DNA from 3 places in the Kitasatospora sp. NPDC098652 genome. Region 2 is predicted to be linked to each of the others. Evidence: riboswitches for the same ligand, from Rfam matches in the RefSeq annotation. Region 2 holds a riboswitch; each other region holds the start of a gene.
What was found. A riboswitch is a leader RNA that binds a small molecule or an ion and turns the genes downstream of it on or off. The one in region 2 is predicted to bind S-adenosylmethionine.
Positions count from the first base shown of each region.

Region 1: it holds a riboswitch for S-adenosylmethionine, as region 2 does, so the genes downstream of both, ACIQWA_RS28890 (aminotransferase class V-fold PLP-dependent enzyme) here and ACIQWA_RS32910 (IclR family transcriptional regulator) in region 2, are expected to answer to the same signal.
Region 3: it holds a riboswitch for S-adenosylmethionine, as region 2 does, so the genes downstream of both, thrC (threonine synthase) here and ACIQWA_RS32910 (IclR family transcriptional regulator) in region 2, are expected to answer to the same signal.

Region 1 covers NZ_JBIWAQ010000016.1:66,867-76,833, forward strand. The annotation lists gene ACIQWA_RS28875 (hypothetical protein) at 1-176, opposite strand, end outside; gene ACIQWA_RS28880 (rhomboid family intramembrane serine protease) at 407-1,189, shown strand; gene ACIQWA_RS28885 (Lrp/AsnC ligand binding domain-containing protein) at 1,232-1,513, shown strand; gene ACIQWA_RS28890 (aminotransferase class V-fold PLP-dependent enzyme) at 1,517-2,881, opposite strand; SAM riboswitch class IV at 2,934-3,051, opposite strand; gene trpD (anthranilate phosphoribosyltransferase) at 3,324-4,400, opposite strand; gene ACIQWA_RS28900 (hypothetical protein) at 4,520-4,945, opposite strand; gene ACIQWA_RS28905 (heme-copper oxidase subunit III) at 5,352-5,972, shown strand; gene ACIQWA_RS28910 (cytochrome c) at 6,160-6,969, shown strand; gene ACIQWA_RS28915 (Rieske 2Fe-2S domain-containing protein) at 6,978-8,030, shown strand; gene ACIQWA_RS28920 (ubiquinol-cytochrome c reductase cytochrome b subunit) at 8,027-9,685, shown strand; gene ACIQWA_RS28925 (GntR family transcriptional regulator) at 9,802-9,967, shown strand, end outside.
Region 2 covers NZ_JBIWAQ010000021.1:59,822-69,788, reverse strand. The annotation lists gene ACIQWA_RS32945 (hydroxymethylcytosylglucuronate/cytosylglucuronate synthase) at 1-1,026, opposite strand, end outside; gene ACIQWA_RS32940 (ArsR/SmtB family transcription factor) at 1,319-1,723, opposite strand; gene ACIQWA_RS32935 (SRPBCC domain-containing protein) at 1,720-2,166, opposite strand; gene ACIQWA_RS32930 (hypothetical protein) at 2,299-2,556, opposite strand; gene ACIQWA_RS32925 (hypothetical protein) at 2,799-3,197, shown strand; gene ACIQWA_RS32920 (MarR family winged helix-turn-helix transcriptional regulator) at 3,258-3,713, opposite strand; gene ACIQWA_RS32915 (transporter suffix domain-containing protein) at 3,722-4,015, opposite strand; SAM riboswitch class I at 4,131-4,273, shown strand; gene ACIQWA_RS32910 (IclR family transcriptional regulator) at 4,473-5,186, shown strand; gene ACIQWA_RS32905 (sialidase family protein) at 5,276-6,898, opposite strand; gene ACIQWA_RS32900 (SAM-dependent methyltransferase) at 7,165-9,504, opposite strand; gene ACIQWA_RS32895 (hypothetical protein) at 9,521-9,787, opposite strand.
Region 3 covers NZ_JBIWAQ010000022.1:123,904-133,870, reverse strand. The annotation lists gene ACIQWA_RS34060 (trehalose-6-phosphate synthase) at 1-609, opposite strand, end outside; gene ACIQWA_RS34055 (glucosyl-3-phosphoglycerate synthase) at 648-1,670, opposite strand; SAM riboswitch class I at 1,820-1,955, shown strand; gene thrC (threonine synthase) at 1,973-3,253, shown strand; gene ACIQWA_RS34045 (MoaD/ThiS family protein) at 3,281-3,559, shown strand; gene ACIQWA_RS34040 (cold-shock protein) at 4,110-4,313, shown strand; gene groL (chaperonin GroEL) at 4,660-6,282, shown strand; gene ACIQWA_RS34030 (hypothetical protein) at 6,433-6,792, shown strand; gene ACIQWA_RS34025 (hypothetical protein) at 6,789-7,421, opposite strand; gene ACIQWA_RS34020 (PadR family transcriptional regulator) at 7,508-7,885, shown strand; gene ACIQWA_RS34015 (hypothetical protein) at 7,882-8,841, shown strand; gene ACIQWA_RS34010 (copper homeostasis protein CutC) at 8,990-9,676, shown strand; gene ACIQWA_RS34005 (HelD family protein) at 9,723-9,967, opposite strand, start outside.

The DNA of each region.
Region 1 (9,967 bases), on a different contig from region 2:
CGCACCGACTCCACGGTCTCGCTGTGCACCTCGGTCTCCTCGACCCGGGATTCGCCGGCCAGGTCGAAGTGCAGGAACTCGGTCACCCGCGCGGAGCGGGTCACGTCGAAGCGGGTGAGGTTGCCGCACAGCGTGCAGCGCCAGCGCGTCTCGGCGGTCGGAGCGGCGACGGTCATCGGGGGGTCCTCTCGGCTGGTCCCTGGGCGGGCGAGGCGCTCCCCCCGGAGCCCCGGCGTCGGCGGCGGGAGGCGGGAATGCCCGCCCCAAGCCTATTGCCTGGGGCAACCACCAGGACCACCGGTCAGCCGAGATGACCGGAGCCCGTCCCGCCCCGCCGGACGGCCCAGTAGTCCACCTGCCGTAAACCGCCGTGTCACCTGCCGCGCCCGGAGGGATGCTTGGCCGCATGGCGCTCACGGCCCCCGACCACACCGATGCGCGGGACGGCCGCCCGGCGCTGCCCGCCCCGGCGGTCACCTACGCCCTGATCGCGGTCAACACCCTGGTCTTCCTGCTCGGCCCGGCGGCCGGCCTCAACCCCCTGTACGGCACCGGCCAGACCCGGATCTGCGCCGAGCAGCGGTACGAGCAGCGCTGGGGCGCCGTCCCCGCCGAACTGCTGACCGGCCACCCGCTGACCGCCGGGCAGCTGGCCGAGGCCCCCGACCCGGTCCCCGGCTGCCCCGCCGCCCCCACCCCGGGCAAGCACCCGGCGGTGTCCGCCCTCACCGGCCTCTTCCTGCACGCCGGCTGGCTGCACCTGCTGGGCAACCTGCTCTTCCTGCACGTCTTCGGCCCGACCGTGGAACGCCGGGTCGGCCGGGCCAGGTACCTCCTCTTCTACCTGGCCGCCGGCTGCACCGCCTCGTACGGCTTCGCGCTCGCCGAGTCGCACGCGCCCGACTCCACCCGGGTCCTGATCGGCGCCTCGGGCGCGATCTCCGCCGTGCTCGGCGCCTACCTGCGCTTCCACCCGCGGGCCCGGGTGACCACCCTCGTCCCGCTGCTCCTCTTCCTCCCGCTGCGCTTCCCGGCCTGGCTGGTGCTCGGCCTCTGGTTCGCCCTGCAGTGGTGGTCGGTGCACTCGGCCGGGCCCGGGGTCGCCTACCTGGTGCACGTGATCGGCTTCTCCGCGGGCTTCCTGTACGCCTGCACCGTGGTCGGCCACCCCCCGAGACGCCCCGGCTGAGGCCCGATACGCTGGCCGCACCCGCATCAAGGAGCCCGAACTGTGATCACCGCCATCGTCCTGATCAAGACCAGTGTCGACCGCATCCCCGAGATCGCCGAGGCCATCGCCGCGATCGAGGGCGTCAGCGAGGTGTACTCGGTGACCGGCGGATACGACCTGGTGGCGATGGTCCGGGTGCGCCGCCACGACGACCTGGCCGAGGTCATCCCGGGCCGGCTCAACAAGGTCCCGGGTGTGGCCCACACGGAGACCCAGATCGCCTTCCGCACCTACTCCCAGCACGACCTGGAAGCGGCCTTCGCCCTCGGCCTGGACGAGTAGGACTCAGCCCGCGCGGCGCGTGTCGGCGACGCAACGGCCGCCCTCGTTGCGGTAGTTCCACGCCGCGCCGTCCGTGACCAGCTCGCGGACCGCGGCCAGGAAGCGCTCGACGTGCTCGTCCGGCGTGCCGGCCCCGAAGCTCACCCGGATCGCGTTCAGGCTGCGCTCACCGGGCAGCGAGGGCTCGGGCGCCCCGCACTCGGAGGGCGCCGAGTCCTCGTCACCGAGCAGGGTGCGCACCAGCGGGTGCGCGCAGAACAGTCCGTCGCGCACGCCGATGCCGTACTCGGCGGACAGCGCGGCCGCGAAGTGCGAGCTGTTCCAGCCCCGGACGACGAAGGACAGCACGCCCACCCGGGCCGAGCCCGCCCCGAACAGGTTCAGCACCCGGACCTCGGGGATCTCCGCCAGCCCCGCCGTCAGCCGCTCGACCAGCTCCCGCTCCCGGGCCTCCAGCGCGTCGAAGCCGGCCTCGGTGAGCGCCCGACAGGCCGAGGCGATCGCGTAGGCGCCGATGACGTTCGGCGAGCCGGCCTCGTGCCGGGCCGGGCCGGTGTGCCACTGCACCGCCACCGAGCCGTCCAGCTCCCGGGCCACCGTCCGGGTCGCCCCGCCGCCGGCCAGGTAGGGCTCGGCCGCGTCCAGCCAGTCGGAGCGGCCGGCCAGCACCCCGGCGCCGAACGGCGCGTACAGCTTGTGGCCGGAGAAGGCGATCCAGTCGACGCCCAGCTCGCGCACCGAGACCCGGTGGTGCGGGGCCAGCTGGGCGGCGTCCAGCACCACCCGGGCGCCGTACCGGTGCGCGGTCCCGGTCAGTTCGGCGACCGGCCACAGCTCGCCGGTCACGTTCGAGGCGCCGGTGACGCACAGCAGCTTCGGGCCCTCCGGCGCCGCGGCCAGCGCCTCCTCCAGCGCGGCCACCGCCTCGGCCCGCGAGCGCGGCGCCCGCAGGTAGCCGACCTCCAGCCCGGCGTGCGCCCACGGCAGCAGCGAGGCGTGGTGCTCGGTCTCGAAGGCGAACACCCGGGTGCCGGCCGGGACGGCGGCGGCCAGCAGGTTGAGCGAGTCGGTGGTGGCGCGGGTGAAGACCACCTGGTCGCCCGCGCGCAGGTCGAGGAACTCGGCGACGGTCCGGCGGCTCTGCTCGAACAGGTCGGTGGACAGCTGGGAGAGGTAGCCGGCGCCGCGGTGCACGCTGCCGTAGTAGGGGGCGTAGGCGGCGACGTCGTCCCACACCCGCTGGAGCGCCGGCGCGCTGGCCGCGTAGTCGAGCGCCGCGTAGCCGACCTTCTCACCGCTGACGAGCGGGACCTCGACGTCGTGGCCGAGGACGGCGAGCGGGGCGGTGGTTCCGAGGGAGAGGGACATGGGGATGCACTCCTTCACGGGGTAAGGGACCCCGGGAGTGCAGATCGTCCGGTGTCCGCGCTTGTCGCGCGGACGGCTTGCCCGGCGACCCGGTCCTCACCCAGGGCACCCCGCCACGGACGGAGGGTTGCCGGACAGCCAGCTGGGGCTTGACGCTGTCACTCATGACCTGGCGAAGACTCTAGGTCGGGTACGTCGGACGGTCAAACAGGCATCCACCATCCGGACTGTGTCTTCGCCCGCTCGCCTCCGGGGCGCTCGGACCCGGTGCCGACGGTCGTCGCTCCCGCGCTCTCCCCCAGCCTCCGGCCGGGGGGACCCCCATCTCGCTTGTCGCTCCTCGACTTTCGGCACCGGCGCGCCCCTTCGGCTCGGGGCGGGTACATCGGGGCGGACACGAAGGGCCCGTGCCGACGAATCGGCACGGGCCCCAACTACCGCCTCAGATCCGGCTGGTGGCCTCCGACCAACGCCGCAGCAGGTCCTGCGCCCGGCCGGAGTCGATCGCCTCGGCCGCCCGCGCCATGCCCGCCGCGAGCTGCTCCGCCAGCGGGGCGTCGCCCAGGTCCAGTGCGACCAGCGCCGCCGCCGTGTTCAGCAGGACGGCGTCCCGCACCGGCCCGCGCTCCCCGGCCAGCAGCCGGCGCGCGACCTCGGCGTTGTACGCGGCGTCGGCCCCGCGCAGCGCCTCGATGCCGACCAGCTCGATGCCGACGTCCCGCGGGTCGAAGGTGGTCTCGGTGACCACGCCGTCGCGCACCAGCCAGACCCGCGAGGTGGTGGTGATGGTCAGCTCGTCCAGCCCGTCGTCGCCGCGGAACACCAGCGCGGTCGCCCCGCGCCGGGCGAGCACCCCGGCGATCAGCCCGGCCAGCCGGGTGTCGAAGCAGCCGATCGCGTGCGAGGTGACCCTCGCCGGGTTGGTCAGCGGGCCGAGGATGTTGAAGGCGGTGGGCACCCCGAGGTCGCGCCGCGCGGTGGCGGCGTGCCGCATCGAGGGGTGGAACTTCGCCGCGAAGCAGAAGGTGAGCCCGACCTCCTCGGCCACCTGGGCCACCCGCCGGGAGGAGAGGTCCAGCGCCACCCCGAGCTTCTCCAGCACGTCCGAGGAGCCGCTGGAGGAGGAGGCCGCCCGGTTGCCGTGCTTGACCACCTTGGCCCCGGCCGCCGCGGCGACGATCGCCGACATGGTCGAGATGTTGACGGTCTTCGCCCGGTCCCCGCCGGTACCGACGATGTCGACCGCCGGGCCGGGGATGTCCAGCGGCTCGGCGTGGTCGTACATCGCGTCCACCAGGCCGGCGATCTCGTCGACCGTCTCGCCCTTGGCCCGCAGCGCCACCATGAACCCGGCCACCTGGACGGGGGACGCCTCGCCGCTCATGATCCGGTCCATCGCCCACGCGGTGGACGAGCGGTCGAGGTCCTCCCCCTTCAACAGAGCCGCCAGGAGGTCCGGCCAGGTGCGGACCACCTGCGCGGGGTCGGTACCACCGTTCGCAGGGTTCACGTTCACCATGGCTGACTCCAGCTGTTGTCGGTTCCCCCGCGAGGGGGGACGTCCGTACGGATGGAGCCAGCCTATCGAGCGGCGGGGCGCCTACGGCGCCCTCATCTCCAGTACTGAGACGGCACCGCTCAACGCGTGGCCGGGGCCCGCTTGGCCAGCCGGGCCCGCAGCAGGGTGGCGACCGCCTCGGCCAGCGCCACCGGGTCGACCGGGCGGGAGATCGCGGCATCGGCCCGGCTCCAGGCGGCGAGCCAGGAGTCCTGCGGCCGGCCGATCAGCACCAGCACCGGCGGGCACCCGTAGATCTCGTCCTTGAGCTGGCGCCCGAGGCCGAGGCCGCCGGCCGGCACCGCCTCGCCGTCCAGCACGCAGAGGTCGACGCCGCCCTTCTCCAACGCCTTGAGCACCGCGGGGGTGGTCGCGCATTCGAGGTAGGACAGCTCCGGAAGATCCTCGGCAGGGCGACGGCCGAGCGCCGTCAGCACCTGCTCGCGGGTGTTGCGGTCGTCGCTGTAGACGAGGACGGTGAGCGTCTCGTCGGTCGTGTACGCCATGGACCCTGCTCCCTCAAGTGTGATCCGGACCACGTTCACCTGATCCGGATGCTACTCCCGTTTCCCCCGTCGCCGGTCCCCCTCGCGCACGTTCCCCCTCAAGCCGCCGCGCCCGTGACTCACCCGCTCGGAGGACGGCCCGTCACCCGGACCCGCCCGGACCCGCCCGGTCCACCCGGACGGCCGTGCGGCATCCCGTCCCCCTACGGCACGGCACTGGGCCGACCGTGCAACGACGCGCCGGGCAACGGGGTCGCGGGCCCCTCCGAGGAACCGTCAGAAAAGGGACACGCCGCTGCTCAGCCTCCGTCCGGACCCCCCGTCGCCCGTCAAGCGGGCATACCGCACGCACCGGACACTCCGAGGGACACCCCCCGACGTGAAGACGGAATAAGGGACCGACATAATGTCCGTCGTGGCGACAGCAACAGCAACAGAAACCGGGCACGCGCACGGATCGGTCAATCGACCGAACATGGTCAGCGTCGGAACGATCGTCTGGCTCAGTTCCGAGCTGATGTTCTTCGCGGCCCTCTTCGCGATGTACTTCACGCTCCGCTCCGTCAAGGGAGCCGAGTTCTGGGCCGAGAAGGCGCACGCCCTCAACGTGACGTTCTCCTCGGTCAACACCACGATCCTGGTGCTCTCCTCGCTCACCTGCCAGCTCGGCGTGTTCGCCGCCGAGCGCGGTGATGTGAAGAAGCTCCGCGGGTGGTTTGCCCTGACGTTCTTCATGGGCGCGATCTTCATCGGCGGACAGGTCTACGAGTACACCGAGCTGGTCAAGAACGACGGCCTCTCGCTGTCCTCGGACCCGTACGGCACGGTGTTCTACCTGACCACCGGCTTCCACGGTCTGCACGTGACGGGCGGTCTGATCGCCTTCCTGCTAGTCCTGGGACGGACGTACGCAGCCAAGCGCTTCACGCACGAGCAGGCCACCGCCGCGATCGTCGTGTCCTACTACTGGCACTTCGTCGACGTCGTGTGGATCGGCCTGTTCGCGACCATCTACCTGATCAAGTAACCAGCTGATCAGGTCGCTGGCCACCGGCAGCGGCCCCCGCCCTCACCGGCGACGGGCCGCTTCTGCCGGTGCCGACGCTCCCACCGACCGACCGCGCGCGCAGCCTTGGACAGGCAACCTCGTGCCGGCCAGACCGGCCGCCGGGTGCACCCACCAGTCGACCAGATCCTGACACCGGGGTTATTCCGTGAAAAAGCTCTCCGCACGACGGCGCCACCCATTGGCGGCGCTGGTCGTCCTACTTCTCGCCCTGGCGGCAACCGGGGGGCTGTACGCCGCGTTCGCGCCCGCCGACAAGGCGCAGGCCGACGTCGCCGCGCAGTCGCTCGCGATCGATGAGGGCAAGAAGCTCTTCGCCGTGGGCTGCTCCTCCTGCCACGGCCTGAACGGCCAGGGCAGCAGTGACGGTCCGAGCCTGGTCGGCGTGGGCTCCGCCGCTGTCGACTTCCAGGTCGGCACCGGTCGCATGCCGGCCCAGCAGCCCGGTGCCCAGGTGCCGCGCAAGAAGGCCATCTACAGCCAGAGCGAGATCGACCAGCTCGCCGCGTTCGTCCAGTCGCTCGGCCCCGGCCCGACCACGCCGGACGCGAAGCAGTACACCTCGACCAACCCGGACGACATCTCCAAGGGTGGCGAGCTGTTCCGCACCAACTGCGCCCAGTGCCACAACTTCGCCGGCCAGGGCGGTGCCCTGACGAAGGGCAAGTACGCCCCGTCGCTGGAGGGCGTGGACGCCAAGCACATCTACGAGGCCATGCAGACCGGCCCGCAGAACATGCCGTCGTTCCCGGACAGCACCATGCCCGAGGAGCAGAAGAAGCAGATCGTGGCCTTCGTCCGCCACACCACCAACGATGAGCCCAACCCCGGCGGTCTCACCCTGGGCAGCCTCGGTCCGGTGACCGAGGGTCTGTTCGGCTGGATCTTCGGCCTCGGCACGCTCATCGCGGTCGCGATCTGGGTCGCCGCCCACACCACCAAGGCCAAGAAGTCATGAGCCACGACATGTCAGAAGAGAAGCTCCCGGAGCCGCACGGCTCCGCCGGCGAGGTGGCCGACCACGGCAACCCGTTCGCCGACCCGGGCCTGCCGGCCCACGAGCCCCGTCGCACCGACATCGACGAGCGGGCCGCCAAGCGGGCCGAGCGTCAGGTCTCGCTGATGTTCGTGGTCTCGATGCTCGCGACGATCGGCTTCATCGCCTCGTACGTGGCGATCGACCCGGACAAGATCGTCTACATCTTCCCGCTGGGCCACGTCAGCGCGCTGAACTTCGCGCTCGGCCTGACCCTGGGCGTCGCGCTGTTCATGATCGGCGCGGGCGCGGTCCACTGGGCCCGCACCCTGATGTCGGACGTCGAGCTGCCCGCCGAGCGTCACCCGATCGAGGCCTCCGACGAGGTCCGCAACGACGTCATCGAGCAGTTCAAGACCGGTGCCGCCGAGTCCGGCTTCGGCCGCCGCAAGATGATCCGCAACACCCTCATCGGGTCGATGGCGCTGGTCCCGCTCTCCGGCGTGGTCCTGCTCCGCGACCTGGGCCCGCTGCCGGAGAAGAAGCTCCAGGAGACGGGCTGGAAGGAGGCCACCCCGGCCAAGCCGCTGCAGCTCGTCAACATGAGCACCATGCAGCCGATGAAGCCCGAGGACCTCGTGATCGGCTCGCTGACCTTCGCGATGCCGGAGGGCCTCACCACGCACGACGAGGACTTCCAGCAGCGCATCGCCAAGGACGCCCTGATGCTGGTGCGCATCGCGCCGGAGGACATCAAGGACGACAAGTCCAAGGAGCTGGGTTTCGAGGGCATCCTCGCCTACTCCAAGATCTGCACCCACGTCGGCTGCCCGATCAGCCTGTACGAGCAGCAGACCCACCACGCGCTCTGCCCCTGCCACCAGTCGACCTTCGACCTGGCGGACGGCGCGCGCGTCATCTTCGGCCCGGCCGGCCACCCGCTGCCGCAGCTGAAGATCACCACTGACGACAAGGGCAACCTGGTCGCCACCGGCGACTTCGAGAAGCCTGTCGGCCCGAGCTTCTGGGAGCGTGCTCGATGAGTAGCGCGAGCAGCACCAAGACCGGTGCCGCCAAGCCCTCCAGCACGCGCGCGAACCCCGCCAACAAGTGGGAGTCCGCGGCTGACTGGACGGACGGCCGGCTGGGGATCTACTCCCTCGCCAAGGCCAACCTGCGCAAGATCTTCCCGGACCACTGGTCCTTCATGCTGGGCGAGATCTGCCTCTACACCTTCGTCATCATCATCCTGACCGGTGTCTACCTGACGCTGTTCTTCAAGCCGTCGATGGCCGAGGTCGTCTACAACGGCTCGTACGTGCCGCTCAAGGGCATCGGGATGTCCGAGGCGTACGCCTCGACGGTGGACATCAGCTTCGAGATCCGCGGCGGTCTGCTGATCCGCCAGATCCACCACTGGGCCGCCCTGGTCTTCGTGGCCGCGATGCTCGTGCACATGATGCGCGTGTTCTTCACGGGCGCGTTCCGCAAGCCGCGCGAGATCAACTGGGTCTTCGGCTTCCTGCTACTGGTCCTCGGCATGTTCGACGGCTTCTTCGGCTACTCGCTGCCGGACGACCTGCTGTCGGGCACCGGTATCCGCTTCATGGAAGGCGCGATCCTCGCGGTCCCGCTGGTCGGCACCTACATCCAGATGTTCCTGTTCGGGGGCGAGTTCCCCGGCCACGACATCGTGCCGCGGTTCTTCACCATCCACGTCCTGCTGATCCCGGGCATCATGCTCGGCCTGCTGGTCGCGCACCTGATCCTGGTCTTCTACCACAAGCACACCCAGTGGGCGGGCCCGGGCAAGACCGAGAAGAACGTCGTCGGCATGCCGCTGATGCCGGTCTACATGGCCAAGGCCGGTGGCTTCTTCTTCCTGGTCTTCGGCATCATCGCCGCCATCTCGGCGATCGCCACGATCAACCCGATCTGGGCGTACGGCCCGTACCGTCCGGACCAGGTGTCGACCGACGCCCAGCCCGACTGGTACATGGGCTTCTCCGAGGGTCTGATCCGCGTCATGCCGGGCTGGGAGATCAGCCTGTGGGGCCACACCCTGAACCTGGGTGTCTTCGTCCCGCTGATGATCTTCCCGCTGGTCCTGGTCGCGATCGCGGTCTACCCGTTCATCGAGGGCTGGATCACCGGCGACAAGCGCGAGCACCACATCCTGGACCGCCCGCGCAACGCCCCGGTCCGCACCGCCCTGGGTGCCGCCTGGATCAGCCTGTACCTGGTGCTGCTGGTCGGTGGTGGCAACGACCTGTTCGCCACCCACCTGCACCTGTCGATCAACTCGATCACCTACTTCGTGCGCGCCGGCTTCTTCGTGGTGCCGGTCATCACCTTCATCGTCACCAAGCGCTGGTGCCTCGGCCTCCAGCGCCGTGACAAGGAGAAGGTGCTGCACGGCCGCGAGACCGGCGTCATCAAGCGCCTGCCGCACGGTGAGTTCATCGAGGTGCACGCCCAGCTGCCGCAGAAGGACCTGCACACCCTCACGGCGCACGAGCAGAACCAGCCGGTCGAGCTGCCGGCCCAGACGGACGAGAACGGCGTGGCCCGCAAGGCCGGCGCGCTCACCCGCACCCGGGCCAAGCTCTCCCGCGGCTTCTACGGCGAGGGCAGCCAGATCCCCAAGCCCACCGCCGAGGAGCACCACGAGATCACCAGCGGCCACGGCCACCACTGATCCCGTACGCACCCGCGTCATCCCGAGGGCCGCTGACCAGAGTTCATCTGGTCGGCGGCCCTCGGGCTTTGCCCCCATCTGCCAGCCCCGCACCCGCCGCGCCCCAGGAGCCACCCGTGCAGCTGTCCGTCGACCCCGCCGCCGCCACTCCCCCGTACGAGCAGATCCGCGCCCAGATCGCCGAGCAGGCCCGCTCCGGCGCGCTGCCGACCGGGCTGCGGCTGCCTACCGTCCGGGCCCTCGCCGAGGAGCTGGGGCTGGCCGCCGGAACGGTCGCCCGGG
Region 2 (9,967 bases):
GACGGCGCGGGCGATGCCGCCGTGGATCAGGTCGAGGGCCTTGCGCTCGCCGTGGGCGCGCAGGGCCAGTGCCTCCTCCTCGTCGAACACCTCCTGGGGCCAACGGAGGCGGACGTCGGTGCCGAGCGCCCGGCTGTGGAAGCGGCCGTTGAAGATCTGGCTGAGGTTCTGCGGCGGCAGACAGAGCGTCGGGGTGCCGAGTTGCCCGGCCTCCAGGAGGGTGGTCAGCCCGGGGGAGGTGAGCAGTACGTCGCAGTCGGCGAGGCGGTGCAGGAACTCCTGGTGGCGGAGGGCGCCGACGGTGGTGACGGGCGGGTGGGCGCAGGAGTCGACGAGTTGCGCGGCCAGCCAGGCCGGCAGGTTGCCCGCGATGTGCACCTCGGTGACCCCGCTCGCGGTCAGTGCCTCCAGTGCGGCGGGCAGGACGAGCTGGGGATAGCTCGCCCAGTCCGTGAGGTGGGGCGCGCGCAGCCCGCCGAGGTTGAGCAGGGCGCGCCGGGGGTGCGGCGTGGGAGGGCTGCCGCGGGCGGCGCCGCCGTCGGCGATCACGGCGTCCACCCAGCGGAGCCGGTGCACGTCGGCCAGCACCCCGGCGCCCTCCGGCGGCAGCTCCACGCACCGCTGGGCGCAGTACACCTCGGCGTCCAGCGGGAGGTCGGGCCGGTCGCCGTCCGTCCAGAGGAACGGCAGGCTGTCCACGAACACCACCGGCACCCCGCAGGCCCGCAGCGCGTTGGCCAGCGCGCCGTCCAGCACCACCAGTGCCGCCCGCACGCGCTGCGCCTGGACGATCCGGGCCAGTTCCTGGTCGGACCGCTCGTCCGGGAGGTCGAACCAGCGCTCCACCGGCTGTTCGGCGAGCAGCTGTCTGCCCAGCCCGGAGGCCAGGCCGATGAATCTCAGCCGCTCGCCGCCGCGGGCCCGGAGGGCGGACAGCACCGCGCTCAACTTCCCCGAGCTGCCCCAGCCGAACTCCACCCCGGCCACGGCGACCGTCGTCGTGGCCCTCGCCGTCGTGGCCCCCACTGTCGTGGTCCCCGCCGTCGTGGCCTCTGCCCTCGTGATCCCCGTGCTCGCCCGCATCCCTGTCAACTCCCCCGCCCGTACCGGATCTTCTGTCGCTCCGTATTCGTACCAGGCGCGCGGAGAAGGGTCGGTTCGACTACCTACGGAAAAGCGAGAGCTAACCACCCCGAAAGGTGAAGCTCCCGTTCGGTGCATTGACGAACGGAGGGGTCGACGGGCAGGTGAACGGCCGGTCGGTCGGCGGCTCGGCGACCGGCCGCACCCGGGGCGTGCCGTCAGGCGGTCGACCTGGTCAGACTCCTCCGTGGGGCTGTTCCGGTGGGCGTGACGCGTCGTCACGACCTGTTCGCGACTCCCGCTCCGCCGCCTCGGCGACGTGCTTGATGTGCGCCAGTCTGCGGTCCCAGTCGGCGGCGAGCGAGGCCATCCAGCGCGCCGTGGTGTCGAGCGCCGCGGGCCGCACCGTGTAGCGCACCTCGCGCCCGGCGCGGCCGCTGCTCACCAGCCCGGCGGCGTCCAGGACGGCGAGGTGCTTGACCACGGCCTGGCGCGAGACGGGAAGGTGCCGGGCGAGCGTCGTCGCGGTGGCCTCCCCCTGCGCGGCGATCAGTTCGAGCAGCCGGCGTCGCGTCGGGTCGGCCAGGGCCGCGAGTACGGTGTCGACCGCTTCGACGGCGCCGTGGGGTTGGTCGGTCACGCGGCGGGCTGTTCGGCGCGCGTCCTGAGCGCGTCGAGCTCCTGGCGCCAGCCGCCGGTGTTGTCCTCGACCGCCTTGCCGCGCAGTTCCTCGGACCCGGCCAGTGTCGCGAAGCCGCTCTCGACCACGCGCAGCCGCGTCCTGCCGTCCTCCGGGGTCAGGGTGAACTCGACGAGGGTGCTGTTGTCCTCGCGCAGTTCCTCCCCGGGGAACGCGCTGGCCCAGCGGTAGGCCAGGTAGGTCGGCGGCTCGACCTTCTCCACGCGCACCGGGAAGTCGCCGTACTCCGGGTTCCTGGCCACCAGTTCCTCGCCCTCCCTGGCCACGGTGCCGGGCAGGCTCGCCTTGTCGGCGACCCAGAAACCGGGCTCGGCCACCAGGGACCAGACCCGCTCCAGGGGCGCCTCGATCAGGGTCTCGCGTTCGATCCGGTCCTCGCTCATGAGGGGGCTCCTTCCATCGCGGACAGTGGGTGCAACTCCAGAGTTGCACGTCGCATCACCAGGTGCAACCCGAGGGTTGCGTCTCGCGCGGGTCCGTCGCCGAGGGGTCCGGCCTCGCCCCGTCCCGGCGGGCTATCGCCCGGGGGTGGCCTCCTCGATGGCCGCCAGCAGGCGGGTGTGGACGGCGGTGGCGGCCGCGCGGGTCGCCGGGTCCTCGTCCTTCAACAGCGGGGTGATCAGCTCGGCGGCCGCGGCGAGGACCGGCACGGGCACCGTCGCCTCGCGCAGGTGGAGGAGCTGGGAGGCGGCCCGCTCGCCGGGCGTGGCCCGGGTGCGGGCGTCGGGGATGAGGGCGGTGAGGCCCCGGGGGAGCGGCTGAGTGCTGGTCACCCGCCCCATTCTTCCGTGGCCTGGCCGTCGCCGATCACCGCGGTCGGGCAGTGCGGCCGGTCGGTGGCGGCCGCACGGTGGGGCTCCGTTCGCGGAACTTCCTCGTCAGCGGCGCTGCTCGGTGCCATCCTGTGCGAATGCCTGACGAATCGTATGAAGAGAGTGCTGCCCCGATACCCGCCACGGAGGCGGCTCCGCCCGAGGCTGCGCAGGGACCCCAACTCCGGTGGTGGAAGGCCCCGGTGGTGTTCGCGGTTGCCGGACTCGTGGTCGGCGCCGGCGCCGTCGGGCTGGCCTGGGGCGTGTCCGGGCCCGGGGACGACGAGTCGTTCACGCTGGTGGGCCAGGCGCGGATCAGTACCTCCGACCCCACCAAGTCGGGCCCCTGCAACGGGGCCAAGGACCTGGACGACGTCGACAAGGACGCCCTGGTGACCGTCCGCGACTCGGCGGGTCGGGTGGTCGCGACCGGCGCCCTGGGGCAGGGCGAGTACCACGACTCCGCCTGCCGGTTCCCGATCGTGCTGCCCGACGTGCCGGGGGGTTCGGACTCCTACTCGGTGCAGGTCCTCTGGCACCCGAGGAAGAAGGTCACGAGCGAGGAGGCGCGGGCCGGGAGTCTGGTGATCGATCTCAAGTGAGCGATCTCGAGCGAGCGATCACTTGAGGTCGCTGACGAGTGGCGTCCGGGGCGGGTGGCGTCAGCCCTCGAAGACCCGTCTCAACTTCCCGAGTGCGGACTCGATCTCCGCCATGTCCGTGGCCGAGAGCTTCGCGACGTAGGCGTCGTGGAGCTCCCGCTCGTACCGGAGCACGGTCTGTCGGTAGGCCGTGCCACGGGCCTCCAGGCGGAAGACGTGGACGCGGCCGTCCTGGGGACTGCGCTGCCGGGAGAGGTAGCCGTCCTTCTCCAGGCGCGCCAGGTGCTGGCTGACAGCGCCCTTGGACACGCCCAGGCGCTCGGCCAGGTCCTTGGGGGTGACGTTCGGGTCGGCCACGATCTGCCCGAGCACGAGGTGCTGTTGGGCGGTGAGCCCGAACTCGTCGTAGCGGGGCCCGTGCCGTTCCGAGAGGAGCCGCAGGTCCGCGAAGAGCTGGTTGAGCCGGGCGCTGCGGGCGTGCAGGTCGGCGCCGCCGGGTCTTTCGCCGGTGACCATCGGGCTCGTCACTCTGCGGTCGGCGGCTGCTCGGCGGCGCGGCTGCGCCTCCTGAGCCCCAGGCGGGACCTGACCGCCCGGACGGCTTCCTTGCCGACGCCGGCCATGCCGATGAGGGCACTCGTCTCGGCGACCACGAGTGTCCCGCCGAAGGCGGCGGCCTTGGCGCCGGAGTCCAGCGGGAGGAAGAGGATGACGAGGACGGCCACGTAGGTCAGGGCACTCAGGATGAGGAGCGCGATGCCGATCCTGAACCTGAGCGGCTTCTTTGGGGATGCTGAGGTCGCCGGGGTCGCAGTCATGGAAATAGTTTAGAAATCTAAATAATCCGTGGTCAAGGACCCCGGCGGGCTCCGGGTGCGGGGTGTTCGGGAAAGGTTTGGCGGGGCGCCCGGGAAATCTTGTATGGTACTTCGCGAATCATCCAGAGGGGTGGAGGGACCGGCCCTACGAAGCCCCGGCAACTCCCCGTTCGACCCGGCGTCCGAAGTACGCGCCGTGCCGTCCGGGGTCAGTGCCAACTCCGGCCTGTCGCCAACGTGGCGCGGGGAAGATGAGGAGACACGGTGCTCTCAGTGCTGTCCTTCGCCCGGGCGCTTCCCGCCCCGGCCCTTTCGCGTACCCGTTTCGTGCTCGGCGCAGGCGATCTGCTGTTCCCGCAGGCCTGTCCCCGCTGACCACCCCGCTCCCACCCCAACGGAGCGCCCGTGAGCCGTACCCACCCGTCGCTCACGGGATCTGAGACTGGAGTACCCGTCCATGGAGAACACGAGCGGCGTCGGCGTGCTCGACAAGATCACCTCGATCCTCGGCACCCTGGAGGCCGGCCCGGCCACCTTGGCCGGGCTGGTCGACGCCACCGGCCTGGCCCGGCCGACCGCCCACCGGATCGCCGTCGCACTGGAGCACCACCGGCTGCTCGGCCGGGACCTCCAGGGCCGGTTCGTCCTCGGCCCGCGGCTCGCCGAACTCTCGGCGGCGGCCGGTGAGGACCGTCTGCTCGCCGCGGCCGGCACCGTCCTCACCCACCTGCGCGACGTCACCGGCGAGACCGCCCAGCTGTACCGCCGGCAGGGTGAGGTCCGGATCTGCGTGGCGGCCGCAGAACGCCTCTTCGGGCTGCGGGACACCGTGCCGGTCGGGCTCGCCCTGCCGATGAAGGTCGGGTCCGCCGCCCAGGTCCTGCTGGCCTGGGAGGAACCCGAGCGGCTCCACCGCGGGCTCCAGGGTGCCCGGTTCACCGCCACCGCGCTCAGCGGGGTGCGGCGCCGGGGGTGGGCCCAGTCGATCGGCGAGCGCGAGCCCGGCGTCGCCTCCGTCTCCGCGCCGGTGCGCGGCCCGGCCGGCCGGGTGGTGGCCGCGGTCTCCGTCTCGGGGCCGATCGAACGGCTGAGCCGGCACCCGGGTGCCCGCCTGTCCCAAGCCGTCATCGAGGCGGCGGGCCACCTCACGGACGCGCTGCACCGGCCCTGACCGGGCCGTCGGCCCGGCTCGGACCTGGGCGTTCGAGGCCGAGCGGCCGCCGGCGCGGAGCGTTTCCGCGCCGCCGGCCGCCGGTCGGGTCAGCGCCGCAGGTGTTGCACGGCGCGCGGGCCGACGGCGGGCGCCCCAGCGCGCGCCCCGGTGCGCGCCGCCTGGGTGGTCGGTGCGGCCGCGCCCGGGCTGCGCAGGGTGTCCGGCCGGAAGCGGCCGCTGTACACGTCGGTGGAGTTCAGCGGGGCGCCGCTGTTGGCGGTCACCAGCACCGGGCGGACCAGGCGGCCGTCGGTGATCAGGGCCTGGTAGTCGCCGAGGAAGTGGCCCCCGGCGTAGGGCGCCTGGAGCCAGTCGAAGACCGGTGAGATCTGCCGCTCGACCGGACTGTTCTCGCCGTCGCGCGGGAAGCTGAGCAGCCAGGCGGCGGTGGGCAGCGTGGAGGTGTCGGCCGGGGTGAGGTAGCGCAGGTCGTAGTAGCTGACGGCCACGGTGCCGTCGGCCGCCACGGTGATGGACGGGGTGAACGCCGGTGCGCCCGGGGCCTGGTTGAGCCGGGTCGGGCCGCTCCAGGTCCGCCCGCCGTCCGTGGAGTGCACGAGTTGGATGGCGTCGAACCTGCCGCCGGTGGACTCCGAGCCCTCGTAGGCGAGGTACAGCTCACCGGTCTGCGGGTCGATCGCCACGCTGGGCAGGCCGGCGCCGGCCCGGAGGGACTTGGTGGCGTCGGCGGGCGCGTTCGGGTGGACCTCGGGGACGGAGGTGTCGGTGGCGACCCGGACCGGCCGGCTCCAGGTGCGGCCCTGGTCGGTGGAGCTGACCATGCCGAAGTGCACGTCGCTGACGGTGGTGGCGGTCGCGTCGGTGAAGGTGATCCAGTCGAAGAAGTCGTACAGCGTGTCGGTGCGCGGGTCGACCACGATCTGGTTGCCGATGGTCTGGGTGTTCGGCGTCGTGGCGGTGGTCACGAAGGGCTTCGCCGGGGACCAGGTCCGGCCGTGGTCCCGGGTGACGGACAGGTAGCCCGGCCCGTCGAAGACCGGGGTCGGGCCGGCGGCCTGGTCCACCCGGTCCCAGACCTGGTAGGCCACGCCCGGGTGCACGGGGTCGGCGGTGACGGCGTTCTTGTCGTCGGTGATCGCCGGGTCGTCGTCGCTGATCAGCTCGGTGACGTGCTGCCAGCTGCGCCCGCCGTCGGTGGAGGTGGCGGCGGCCACCGCGCTGCGCGCCGTGGTGGCGTCGAAGACCAGGGCGCTGGCGTACGCGGTGCCGTCGGGGCCGAAGCTCACCCAGCCGTCGGAGGCCCGCTGGTAGGCCAGCCCGCCGGGCGCACAGTGGGTGAAGGGCAGGGCCGTCTGGGTGAAGTGCACGCCGTCCGTGGTGTAGCTGGAGCTCAGGCCCCGGGCACCGCCGTTGGACCAGCGGTCCTGCTGGTAGATGGTGATCGTGTTCGCCGGATCCAGCGGGTTGGCGGCGGCGTACGGTTCCTCCTCCGCGCCCGGGTAGTTGGTGCCGTCGCCGTCCGCGCCGAGGTCGCAGGAAGCGTACGGATCGCCGGGTGAGATCACGGCGAGCGGTGCGCCGGGCGAGGCGTCGGGCGGGTTCGCGCCGGCCGCGGCCGCACCGGCCGGGGTAGGGGCACCGGCGGCGACGGCGGCGAGGAGGAGCGCTGCGGTCGCGGTGGCGAGTGGTGCCCTGGTGCGGAACTGCATGGAGACCCCCATGGTCGTCGGCGGGAGGTGCCTGGTGTCCTGGGTGGTGCTGCGCTGTGCTCTGCTCCGGTGCCGAACGGGAGTCGGCACCCGGTCGGCCGCTCGGGATGCCCGGTCGGTCGGCCGCGATGTCCGGTCGGCCGCGCGAGTCTAGCCAGCGGCAGGGGGCGCGCCAACGGTCCGCGCGGGCTCCTTACCGAGTCCGTACCATCGGCCGCCGTCCCCGCCCTGACCTGGGGTTATACGGGCCGGCCGGTGCGGTGTGTCTACCGCCCGCGCTCCCGCAGGGCCTGGTGGACGGTTCGCAGGGCGGTGGCCGACTGTTCCCAGCCGTGCCACCAGAACAGCCCGCCGTCCTGGCCGGCCTCGGTGGCGAGGGCGGTCAGGTGGGCCCAGGGGCCGAGTGGGATGCCGAACCGGGGCCGGGCGGCGAGCCGTTGGGCTGCCTCGGCCTCGACCGGGACCATGCCGACCAGTGGGAAGGGTGTGCCGTCTGCGGTCCGGCCGGTGCCGTGCAGCATCGGGTGCAGGGTGATCGGGTCGAGCAGCAGGGTGAGCTCGGCGCCGGGCACCGGGGCCGGGCCGTCCTGCCAGCCGAGGCGCCGACCGCTCGACTCGGCCTTGGGCACGGGCCGTCCGTCGAGGGTGACCCCGTCCGCCGCGATCCGCAGCCGGGCACCGGCGTCCGGCCGGGACGGCAGCCGCAGCCGGTAGTCTCCGTACAGACAGGGCGGGACGTCCGGCAGCGGTCGGTCGTAGGGGACGGTGACCGCGTCCATCTCGAAGCCCGTCGGGCCGAGCAGCACCGCCGCGGTGACGGCTTCGCCGTCGACGGTGACGTGCAGGCGCGGGAGCGCGCCGGGGGCGTCGGACACCACGTCCACCCGCACGCCCTCGGCGTGGTAAGCACCCACCAGGTCGGCGAGCGGCGGGGCCTCCGGCAGCGGGTACTCCGTCAGGCAGACAGTGCGTGCGACGGAGCCTGCCGCCTCAACGGCACCGGCAGCGCTGACGGTTCCGACGAGTCGGCGCCGCCCGTCCCGGCCGAACTCGGTGCGCAGCTCGCCGCCGCTGCCGTCCGGCTCGCGCCAGCGCAGCACGCCGCGCTCGTAGCGCGGGTCGGCGATCCGGCGGCCGTCGACGTGGACCCGGTGCCGGGGCGGGTCGGTCGCGCGGCCCAGGACGTAGACGGACAGCTCGCCGTCCGGCGTGCCGTACAGGCCCGTCCAGGGGTAGAGGGCGTCGGCCAGGACGGAGTCCAGGTCCTGGCGGAGTGACGGCCAGCCCGTGATGCCGTCCCGTAGCAGTGCGCGTGCCTCGGACCTGCGGGTGAGCAGGGTGCGCAGCCGTCGTGCGGCCTCCGGGGTGGGCCGGTGCCGTACGCCGCGGGCGGCGGCCTGGAGGGCGAGGTCCTCGCGCCTGGACAGCAGGGCGCGTTCGGCCGCGCCGAGCTCCGGCGGTGCCCAGTCGGCGACGGCGGCCGCGGGCTCGCGGACGTAGCGTTCGCGCAGGGCGCTGTCCTCGCCGAGGGCGAGGACGAAGCGGGCGCCGGGCGTGTCCTCCTGCCAGTGGTACGCGGCCGGGATGCGGAAGTCGGCGAAGCCGTCGAGGGCGGTGAGTTCCCGCGGGCCGTACTCGTCGATGGTGCGCAGCGGCCCGTCGGGCGGGCGGACGGTCTGGCCGGGCTGGAGCAGGCCGAGGCGGCGCAGCACCTGCGGGTCGGCCGGTGCGGCGGCGGTGGGGGCCAGGTACCAGGTGGAGGCGCTGGTGACGGTGCGTTGCACGGTCGGGTCGCGCAGGGCGGCGACGGTGTGCTCGGCGGTGACGGGTTCGAGGCCGCGGTAGCGGGCGCCGATGTAGTTGACCACGGTGTGGTCCGGTCCGTAGACCTCCTCCAGCCGGTCCAGCAGCACGGGCAGGTGCCGGTTGGTGAACCCGGCGCGCTGGTAGTCGAGTTCACCGACGATGCCGACCTGCCAGAGCACCAGGTGCAGGCCCGGGTCGATGCGCCGGCCGTGGATCAGCAGGTCGGAGGCCTCGAAGGTCTGCATGCCGGGGGTGCTCGGGTCCACCCCGAGGTCGGCGCAGAGCACGTCCAGGGCGCTGATGCCGGGCCGCATCACGGCGCGGTGCCCCTCCCGGCGGGCGATCCGCACGGCGCGGTGGGAGGAGAGCACGAAGATGCCCGGGTGGCCGTAGAAGACCGCGGCCACCCGGCGCCCCGCGCGGACGAAGTGCAGGACGGCTTCGGACATCTGGACGTACGTCAGGTAGCGGTCCTTGGCGTCGTCGTAGAGGACACCGAGGTCGTAGGCGTCCGGGCGCCAGGCGTTGATCCGCACCACGGTGGCCGGGTCCGCCACGCAGTGGAAGACGTGGTCGGCCTCGCGGAGCAGGCGCTCGTCGGCCCGGGTGAACCCGGCCGCCTCGATGCCCGAGCCGAGCACCGTCAACTCGCCCCTGGCGCCGCTGGATTCACCGCCGGGAGGGCCGGCGGCGGCGATCGCCCGGGTCAGGTCCGCCCACCGTTCCTGGTGCTCGTGCCGGGACGGGAACCGGTCGAAGGGGCGGCTGTAGCGGTGGGCGGAGGGGGAGTCGACGTCCATGCGCGCGGGGCTGGCCTCAGACCGTGTCGGGGGCGTCCGCGGCCACGGCGTCCACCAGCAGCGGGGGGTCGAGCTGCACGTACATCTGGACGACCTGCGGGGGCAGTGGATCCATCTGGGTGACCTGAGGCGTGGGCTCCACCGTGTCCGCGAGGTCAGCCGGGTCCGGGAGGCCCACGAGCTCCGGGCCGCAGTCCCCGGCCAGGGCGAGGTCGACGTCCACGTCGATGTCCACGACGTCGACGGGAATCCTGCTTGCGGTGAGCGTGATCACGGCGGTCACTCGTCCCCTCGGAGCCACGGTGGAAGGCGAGTTCATGCTACTGGCCGCCTGCTCGGCCGAACAGGGGTGGCGACCACCGCCCCGAGTCCGTCAGGCAACCGGCCCAGCCCCGCGCGCGCCGGCCGCCCCGGCCTGGTGAGCTGTGCGGGGGAGCCCGCCACCGACCGGCCTCCCGGACCG
Region 3 (9,967 bases), on a different contig from region 2:
CGGGAGCAGCCGGTAGTACTCGGGCGGGGCCCACGGAGTGTGCGAGAAGTGGCCGATCCGCAGGTCGGGGCGGGCCTCGCGGAGCAGCGCCGGGGTGAGGGAGAGGTGGTAGTCCTGGACCAGGACGGCGGCTCCCGGGGCGGCTTCGGCGGCCAGGGCGGCGGCGAAGGCGGCGTTGTACGCCTGGTAGGCGGCCCATTCGGTGCGGAAGTCGGCGTCGAAGGAGGGCGCGGTGGGGGTCGCGTAGAGCAGGTGGTGGACGAACCAGAGGGTGGAGTTGGCGACGCCGTTGTAGGCGCGGGCGAAGGTCTCCGGGTCGATGTCGAGCATCCGTACGGCCTGTCCGCCGACCTCGTGCCCGGCGCGGTCGAGGCGGCCGTCGGGGGCCTCCCGGGCGGCTCTGCGGTCGGCGTCGCCCAGGGCCGCGCAGACCCAGACGGCGGTGGGGTCGTCGATCGCGGACAGGCCGGAGACCAGGCCCCCGCCGCCGCGGCGCAGGGTCAGCGTGCCGTCGTCGGCGGTGCCGAAGGACACCGGTCCCCGGTTGGAGGCCACCAGGACGGGGGCGGTTCCGGTCGCACTCGAACGTTCGGTCGTGAGATCGCCCATGGTTGGGATGTTGCCTGGGGGTCCGGGTGGCAAACCCGTCAACGACGGGTGGCGTACTCGGGGACGGTGTGCATCGGGGGGCGTTCCAGGGCCGTCACGGGGTGGGTGTGGGCGGTGAAGGCGCGGGTGTGCGGGTCGCGGGTGAACTGGGTGAGGTGGGGGTGGACGAGGTCGGCGGAGGCCTTGAGGCGGTGCGAGCGGTCGAGGCGTTCCAGGGCGGTGCGGTAGATGGTGGCGGCCATCCGGCCGAGCGCCTGGCCGTCCTGGTGGCGGTGGTGCCGGACGCCGACGTCGACCTGGGCGAGGGCGTCCAGGCCGACCAGGTCCAGGGCGTCGATCAGGAGGCCGATCTCGACGCCGTAGCCGGTGGGGAAGGGCAGTCGTTCGAGCAGTGAGCGGCGGGCCGCGTACTCGCCGCCGAGGGGCTGGACGAAGCCGGCGAGTTCCGGCCAGTGGAGGTTGAGCAGGGGGCGGGCGACGAGTTCGGTGACCCGGCCGCCGCCGGTGGGGACGATCGCGCCGGTGTCCCCCGCCGCGGAGCCGCCGACTTCGAGGGGGCGGTCGTACATGGCCTTGACCAGGTGGATGTCGGGGTCGGTGAGCAGCGGGCCGACGATGCCGGAGACGAAGGCCGGGTCGAACTCGCGCAGGTCGGCGTCGATGAAGCAGACGATGTCGCCGCGGGTGACCAGCAGCGAGCGCCAGAGCACCTCGCCCTTGCCGGGGACGGCGGGCAGCCGGGGGAGGATCCGGTCGCGGTGTTCCACCCGGGCGCCGGCCTCGGCGGCGACGGCGGCGGTGGCGTCGGTGGAGCCGGAGTCGACCACGACGAGTTCGTCGACGAGCGGGATCCGGTCCATGAGCTCGCGCCGGACGGTGCGCACGATGTCGCCGACGGTGGCCTCCTCGTCGAGGGCGGGGAGGACGACGCTGACCGTCCGGCCGGTGCGCCGCTTGGCGGCGAGGAGGGCGTCGACCGGCCGATCGGCCGCGCTCCACGAGCGGCGGCGGAGCCAGGACGCCGCCTGCGGGAGGAGCGCGTGGGTCGGTTCGGCGGGCACGGTGACTCTCCTCGGCGGGATCGGGTGGGACGGGTCATCTCGCTTGGCGGACGGTCCCGTTCAGGTTTGACGCCTTCGGATACAGTCTTCGTACAGCGGCCGGACCTTTGCACGCCGGGGTCGCCGCTGCGCACCACCACAATTTCACAAGCTCATCCAGAGGGACTGAGGGAACGGCCCGTTGACGTCCCGGCAACCTTCTCGCTCGGCTGTCGTCGACAGGCCCCGGCGGGACAGGTGCCAATTCCGGCCTGTGGCGCATCCGCGCCGCGGGGAAGATGAGGAGAGAGGCCTCCGCCATCATGGCTATCGACACCGTCGCACCCGTTTCCGTCGACCTCGGCCCCGCGGCCGCGCTGTCCTGTCGGGAATGCGGGACCCGCTTCCCGCTCGGCCCCAGCTTCGCCTGTGCGGAGTGCTTCGGGCCGCTGGAGATCGCCTACGAGTTCGGCAGCGAGCGCGCCGAGGAGCTGCGCAAGCGGATCGAGTCCGGCCCCGCGTCCATCTGGCGGTACGCGCCGCTGCTGCCGGTGCCGGCCGACGTCGCCTCGAAGCCCAACCTGAACCCCGGCTGGACCCCGCTGGTGAAGGCGGACAACCTGGGCCGGGAGCTCGGGTTCACCGCGCAGCTGCACGTCAAGGACGACTCGGGCAACCCGACGCACTCGTTCAAGGACCGGGTGGTGGCCTGCGCGATCGAGGCGGCCCGGGCGTTCGGCTACACCACGCTGTCCTGCTCGTCGACCGGCAACCTGGCCGGTGCGGTGGGCGCGGCGGCGGCCCGGGCCGGGTTCCGCTCCTGCGTGTTCATCCCGCACGACCTGGAGCAGGGCAAGGTCGTGATGGCCGGGGTGTACGGCGGTGAGCTGGTCGGCATCGAGGGCAACTACGACGACGTGAACCGGTTCTGCTCGGAGCTCATCGGGGACCCGGCCGGCGAGGGCTGGGGCTTCGTCAACGTCAACCTGCGGCCGTACTACGGCGAGGGCTCCAAGACGCTGGCCTACGAGATCTGCGAGCAGCTCGGCTGGCGGCTGCCGGAGCAGCTCGTCATCCCGATCGCCTCGGGCTCGCAGCTGACGAAGATCGACAAGGGGCTGCAGGAGCTGATCAAGCTGGGCCTGGTCGAGGACCGGCCGTACCGGATCTTCGGCGCCCAGGCGGAGGGCTGCTCGCCGGTGTCGGCGGCGTTCAAGGCCGGCCGGGACGTGATCAGGCCGGTGAAGCCGGACACCATCGCCAAGTCGCTGGCGATCGGCAACCCGGCGGACGGCCCGTACGTGCTGGACATCGCCCGGCGGACCGGCGGCGCGGTGGAGGACGTCACGGACGCGGAGGTGGTGGCGGCGATCCGGCTGCTGGCCCGGACCGAGGGGATCTTCGCCGAGACCGCGGGCGGGGTGACCGTCGGCGTGCTGAAGAAGCTCGTGGAGACCGGTCTGCTGGACCCCGCCAAGGAGACCGTCGCGATCAACACCGGGGACGGCCTCAAGACGCTGGACGCCGTCTCCGAGGCGGGCATGACCGCCGTCATCCGCCCGACGCTGGACTCCTTCCACGCCGCCGGCCTCGCGTCCGCCTGATCCACCCCCCACCCCGCTAGGAGAGTCATGAGCGCCACCGTCCGCATCCCCACCATCCTGCGCACCTACACCGGCGGCGAGGCCGAGGTGACCGCCGAGGGGGCCACCCTGGGCGAGGTCATCGCCGACCTGGAGCACAACCACGCGGGCATCGCGGCCCGGATCCTGGACGACACCGGCAAGCTGCGCCGCTTCGTCAACGTGTACGTGAACGACGACGACGTGCGGTTCGCCGACGGTCTGGCGACCGGGATCACGGACGGTGCGAGCGTTTCGATCATTCCGGCGGTGGCCGGCGGCTGCTGAGCCGTTCCCGCCGTTTCCCGGCCGTCCGCGCGTACGGAATTCCACTCTCCGTGCGTGCGGGCGGCCGCTTGCATTTCGGCGGGAATATTTTCGGTCGGAGTCGGAGTAGAGTGTGGCTCTGCTGGGAACAGGGCTTCCCCTTCCGGCAGTGGGTGCTTCGCCGGAGCTCGTCCGGACGCTGAGACCGCCCCGGGGCCGGGGCCGTGAAACATGTCAGGCAGATGTCAGAATTCCTGCAGGCATTTGAGTAATTCGTCCGCTATGTCCGGCGCTAATTGCCGATTTTCTCCCGGTTTGTTCGCTCTTGTCTCTTGACGGGGCTGCGGAATTCCCGGCGGCTGACCCTGTTGCAGAGGGCGTCGATCCGGATACATTCAGCGGCGGTCGACGTAATCAGCCGCTCACGGAAGCCGTCCGGCGCCCCGCTGCGGAGGATTGCGGCGTGCACGGCTGCGCCCAGGGGGGGTTCCCCGGGCCGGCCTTCAAACCAGACCCGGGCCCGCGACCTGCGGGCCCGTGAAGGGCCAGCACAGCACTAGGGGAGTTCGGAATGGCTCAGGGCACCGTCAAGTGGTTCAACGCGGAGAAGGGCTACGGCTTCATCGCGGTCGACGGTGGTGCGGACGTCTTCGTCCACTACAGCGCGATCCAGATGGACGGCTACCGCACCCTCGAGGAGGGCCAGCGGGTCGAGTTCGAGATCTCCCAGGGACAGAAGGGCCCGCAGGCGGACATGGTCCGCGCGGCGGTCTGACCTCTTCCGGCACCCAGGAGCTCGGCGCGGCCCACGGCTGGTGACCACTCGCTTCTCGACGGGCCCGTACGACACGCGTCGTACGGGCCCGTTCGCGTTCCCCGGGCGGGCCGTCCGGGCTCCCGCGCGGGGGCGGACGGTGGCTCGCGGGTCGGTCATTGGGCTTGCACTCGACCACCCGGAGTGCTAATCATTGGCGTTAGCACTCACAGTGTGAGAGTGACAGCGGACCGGGTCGGTGAGGCCCCCGGGAGCGGTAGGGGAATGGACCTCCGCGCACCAGGGCCGTCCGTCGCGGGCACCCCTTGGTCCGAGCAGTCGACCGTGTCCCGGAGGACCACTTCTGATGGCCAAGATCATCGCCTTTGATGAGGAAGCTCGCCGCGGCCTTGAGCGTGGCATGAACCAGCTCGCCGATGCAGTGAAGGTCACGCTCGGCCCCAAGGGTCGCAACGTCGTGCTGGAGAAGAAGTGGGGCGCCCCCACGATCACCAACGACGGTGTCTCCATCGCCAAGGAGATCGAGCTCGAGGACCCGTACGAGAAGATCGGCGCGGAGCTCGTCAAGGAGGTCGCCAAGAAGACGGACGACGTCGCGGGTGACGGCACCACCACCGCCACCGTGCTCGCCCAGGCCCTGGTTCGCGAGGGTCTGCGCAACGTCGCCGCCGGCGCCAACCCGATGGCCCTCAAGCGCGGCATCGAGAAGGCCGTCGCCGCCGTCTCGGACCAGCTGCTGGCCCAGGCCACCGACGTGGAGACCAAGGAGCAGATCGCCTCCACCGCCTCCATCTCCGCCGCCGACACCCAGATCGGCGAGCTCATCGCCGAGGCCATGGACAAGGTCGGCAAGGAAGGCGTCATCACCGTCGAGGAGAGCAACACCTTCGGTCTGGAGCTCGAGCTCACCGAGGGCATGCGCTTCGACAAGGGCTACATCTCCGCCTACTTCGCCACCGACCTGGAGCGGATGGAGGCGACCTTCGAGGACCCGTACATCCTCATCGCCAACTCCAAGATCGGCTCGATCAAGGACCTGCTCCCGCTGCTGGAGAAGGTCATGCAGAGCGGCAAGCCGCTCGTCATCATCGCCGAGGACGTCGAGGGCGAGGCCCTGTCGACCCTGATCGTCAACAAGATCAAGGGCGTCTTCAAGTCCGTCGCCGTCAAGGCCCCGGGCTTCGGCGACCGCCGCAAGGCCATGCTCGGCGACATCGCCGTCCTCACCGGCGGCACCGTGATCTCCGAGGAGGTCGGCCTCAAGCTGGAGAACGCCGGTCTGGACCTCCTGGGTGGCGCCCGCAAGGTCGTCATCACCAAGGACGAGACCACCATCGTCGACGGTGCCGGTGACAGCGAGCAGGTCGCCGGCCGCGTGAACCAGATCCGCGCCGAGATCGAGAACAGCGACTCGGACTACGACCGCGAGAAGCTCCAGGAGCGCCTCGCCAAGCTGGCCGGCGGCGTGGCCGTCATCAAGGCCGGCGCGGCCACCGAGGTGGAGCTCAAGGAGCGCAAGCACCGCATCGAGGACGCCGTCCGCAACGCCAAGGCCGCCGTCGAGGAGGGCATCGTCGCCGGTGGTGGCGTCGCGCTGCTGCAGGCCGGTGTCGCCTTCGACAAGCTGGAGCTGGAGGGCGACGAGGCCACCGGTGCCAACATCGTCCGCGTGGCGCTGGAGGCCCCGATCAAGCAGATCGCGACCAACGCCGGCCTGGAGGGTGGCGTCGTGGTGGAGAAGGTGCGCAACCTCCCCGCCGGTCACGGCCTGAACGCCGCCACCAACGAGTACGTCGACCTGATCGCCGAGGGCATCATCGACCCGGCCAAGGTCACCCGCTCCGCGCTGCAGAACGCCGCCTCCATCGCGGCGCTGTTCCTCACCACCGAGGCCGTCATCGCCGACAAGCCGGAGAAGGCCGCCGCGGCCGCCGGCGGCGGCATGCCGGGCGGTGACATGGACTTCTGATCCTGATCGGACTCCGATCGGATCGGCTGATCCTCGTCCGCGTGGGCGGTTCCCTTCGGGGGGCCGCCCACGCGGCGTTTCGGGCGCGGGGCGCGTTTCGGCCCCGGGCCTGTGTTTTGAAGCCAGGGGCGGGCCGCGGAGAATGGACGGATGGCTTCCGACGACATCGAGACCGCCCTGCACAACGCCCGGGCCCTGATCCTGGCCGACCTCACCGCGCGGGACGTGGCGGACGCCGCCGTCGTCTCGCTGGTGGAACAGGCCGTCACCCACCGCCGCTGGTGGCTGGAGCAGTGGCCGGACGGCACCGACTACGTGCTCGGGCTGGTCGCCCAGGACGTCCAGGACGCGCTGCTGGAGGCGTACGGCCGGTGGCCGCTGTGCACCGCCTGCGCGGCCGACGGGGACCCGCACGCGCTGGGCGTGGAGCCCGAGTTGGGGCCGGAGCCGCACTGGGTGTGCGGCAAGCAGGGGGCCGTGGTGGCGCCGGTGGGGGAGTTGGGGGCCTAGTTCTCCAGGTACTGGAGCTCGGTGGTCAGGTTGGTGCGGGCGGTCGCGGCGAGGTGCCGGTGGGCGTCGGGGGTGCGGTAGAGGGCCGGGAGCGCCAGCAGGTGGCGCAGGACGGCGGCCCGGCCGGTGCGGAAGTCCGGCTCGGGGACGAAGGCGTACTCCTCCCGGACGGCGGCCGCGTAGGCCGCGTAGGCCTCGGGGGTGCCGCCGAGGACGGCGAGGTCCGCGTCGCAGAGCACCTCGCCGTCGCGGTCCCCGGGGGCCGGGTCGTGGCCGACGGTGAGCAGGACCAGCCGCTCGACCTCGGCGACGCGCTCGGCGGGCAGGCCCGCGGCGGTCAGCGCGCGGACGGCGAGGGCGGCGCTGCGCTCCTCGTTCTCGGTGCGGTCGGGGCGGTACACGGCGTCGTGGAACCAGGCGGCGAGCCGGACGGTGTCGGCGTCGGCGGCGTGCCCGGCGAGCGCGTCGACGTGGTGCAGGACGGCGCGCAGGTGCTCGGTGGTGTGGTACCGGCGGCGCGGGTCCGACCAGCGGCGCAGCAGTTCGCGGCCGTACGGTTCGGGGTCGTCGGTGGCGCCGCACCGGTGCAGCAGGGCGGTCCAGGCGGTGAGCAGGTCCTCGGTCGGCATGGGGCACATTGTGGCGGGTCGGCTCGGGTCGGGTCGGCACGGGCCGGTGCTGGACCTATAGGTAGGTTGACGATATATGTAGTCGTATGACAGAACGCTCCATGCAGGAGCCCACGCTGCTGCTGCTCACCGCCTTGGCCGACCAGCCCAGACACGGCTACGCGCTGATCCAGGAGATCGCCGCCATCTCGGACGGCCGGGTCAAGATGCGCACCGGCACCCTGTACGGCGCCCTCGACCGGCTGCTGGGGCAGGGTCTGATCGAGGTCGCCGCCGAAGAGGTGGTGGACGGACGGGCCCGGCGCACCTACGCGCTGACCGAGGCCGGACGGGACGCGCTGGCAGCCGAGGCCGGACGGCTGCGCGCCGTGGCCACCGAGGCGGAGCGGCGACTGACCAGGATCCGGTCGATGCTGCCGGGCCGGGCCGGGGAGCGGCCCGCGACAGGGGGAGGACTCTCATGACCATGCCGGTGATCGGTCCCGCGCCCTCGGCGGTGCTGCGGGCCGCGCTGCGGCTCTACCCGGCGCGCTACCGGCGCGAGCGCGGTGCGGAACTGGCCGAGGTGTTCGCCGACACCACGGCGGCGGGCGGCCGGGTGGCGCTGGCCCGGGAGGTGCTCGGCCTGGCGGTGTACGGGCTCCGGGTGCGGCTGGGCCTGACCGGCGCCTCGGCGGCCGGGCGGCTGCTGGCGCTGGCGGCGCCGATGATCGCCGGTGCGGTGGTCGGCGCCGTCATGGTGCCCTGGGTGCTCGCGCTGGAGCGGACCACCAGGTGGCTCGCCTGGGACGACTCGTTCGGCAACCACGTCCGGGCGTTCGCCCCGCCGGTGGCCACGCTGCTGCTCGGGGTGGCGGCGCTGCTGGGGCGGTGGACGGCCGTCCGGGCGACGTCGCTGGTCCTGGGCGCCATCGGGCTGTACGACCTGGGCCGGGCCGTCCGGGGGCCGGGCGTCTTCGACGTCTGGTGGGTCGGCTACATCGGGATGGCCTCGCTGCCGTTCGTGGTGGCCGCGCTGCTGCTGGTCGTCGCGCCGACCGACCTGCTGCCCCGGCCGAACCTGCGGACCGCCGGGCTGGTGCTGGCCTCGGTGGTCGCGGGCGGGCTGCTGGAGGCGGCGCAGAGCTGGGACGACACGACCTTCCCGCTGGACGTCCAGTGGTTCGTGGTGATGCTGATCGCCCCGACGCTGCTGACCTTCACCGCGTTGCGCGGGCGGCTGGGCCCGACGGCGGTGGGGCTGGCGGTGCTGGTGCTGACCGGGCCGGGCAGCCTGTTCAACATCTGGCGGGAGTCCCGCGGGATCTCGCACCTGCTGCCGATGGCGGTGCCGGTGGTGGCCGTGCTGGTCCTGGTGGCGGTGGCGGAGCGCCGGTTCGGCCGGCGGGTGGGCGTCGGGATGGTGCCGGGGCGGGCGTGACCGGGGCCCCGCGCCCCCGTTGTGATCTGGCCCCCGCTCCCGGCGTGACCGGCCCCCGGCCCCGGCGTGACCGGCCCCCGCTCCCGGCGTGACCGGAACGGGGGTGCGGGTCTCGCCGGGGGCGGGGGGATGTGGCAGGCTGTCTGATATGTCTAGACCAATTTTCGAAGTCATCGCGCTGACGCCCCAGGACGCCCAGGCAGCCGAGTCCGGCGGCGCCGACCGGCTCGAACTGGTCACCGACATGGCCGCCGACGGACTCACCCCCTCCGTCGAGGACTTCGCCCGGATCCGGGCCGCCGTCGAGCTCCCGCTGCGCGTCATGCTCCGGATCCGGGACGGCTTCGCCCCCGGCGACCTCGACGAGCTGTGCGCCCGGGCCGCCGCGCTGCGGGCCGAGGGCGCCGAGGAGTTCGTCCTCGGCTTCCTGGACGCCGGGGGCGCCGTCGACCTGGCCGCCACCACGGCCGTCGCCGAGGCGATCGCCGGCTGCCGCTGGACCTTCCACCGGGCGATCGACCACAGCACCGACCGGGCCGCGCTGCGCGCCGCCGTCGGCGCCCTGCCCGGGCTGGACACCTTCCTCACCTCCGGCGCGGCCGCCGGGGTGGACGCCGGCCGGGAGGTGCTGTCCGCCGAGCTGGCCCGGGCGGGCGAGCCCGGCTACACCCAGCGGATCCTGATCGGCGGCGGCCTGCGGGCCGAGCACCTCAAGGAGCTGCGGGCCGAGGGCTTCGACGCCTTCCACGTCGGCGGCGCGGTGCGGGCCGACGGCTGGCTGACGCCGGTCGACGCGGCCAAGGTCGCCGAGTGGCGGGCGATGATCGACGCCTGAACCCCTGCTGGAGGGGCCGGTCCCGGTGGGCGGCCCCTCCGGCGTGCTACCGGAGCTGCGCCGGCAGCGGCTCGGAGTGCAGCACCGTCAGGCCGGAGACGGCACGGGTGAGCGCGACGTACAGCCGGCGCAGGCCGGTCCGCTCGTCCGGCTCCCCGGCCACCACCGCGGCCGGCTCGTCCAGCACCACGTAGTCGTACTCCAGACCCTTGGCCAGCGAGGCCGGGACGAGGGTCAGCCGGCTCTCGGTGCTGGTCTCGGTGCCGGGGGAGAGGTGCGCCAGCCCGGCGG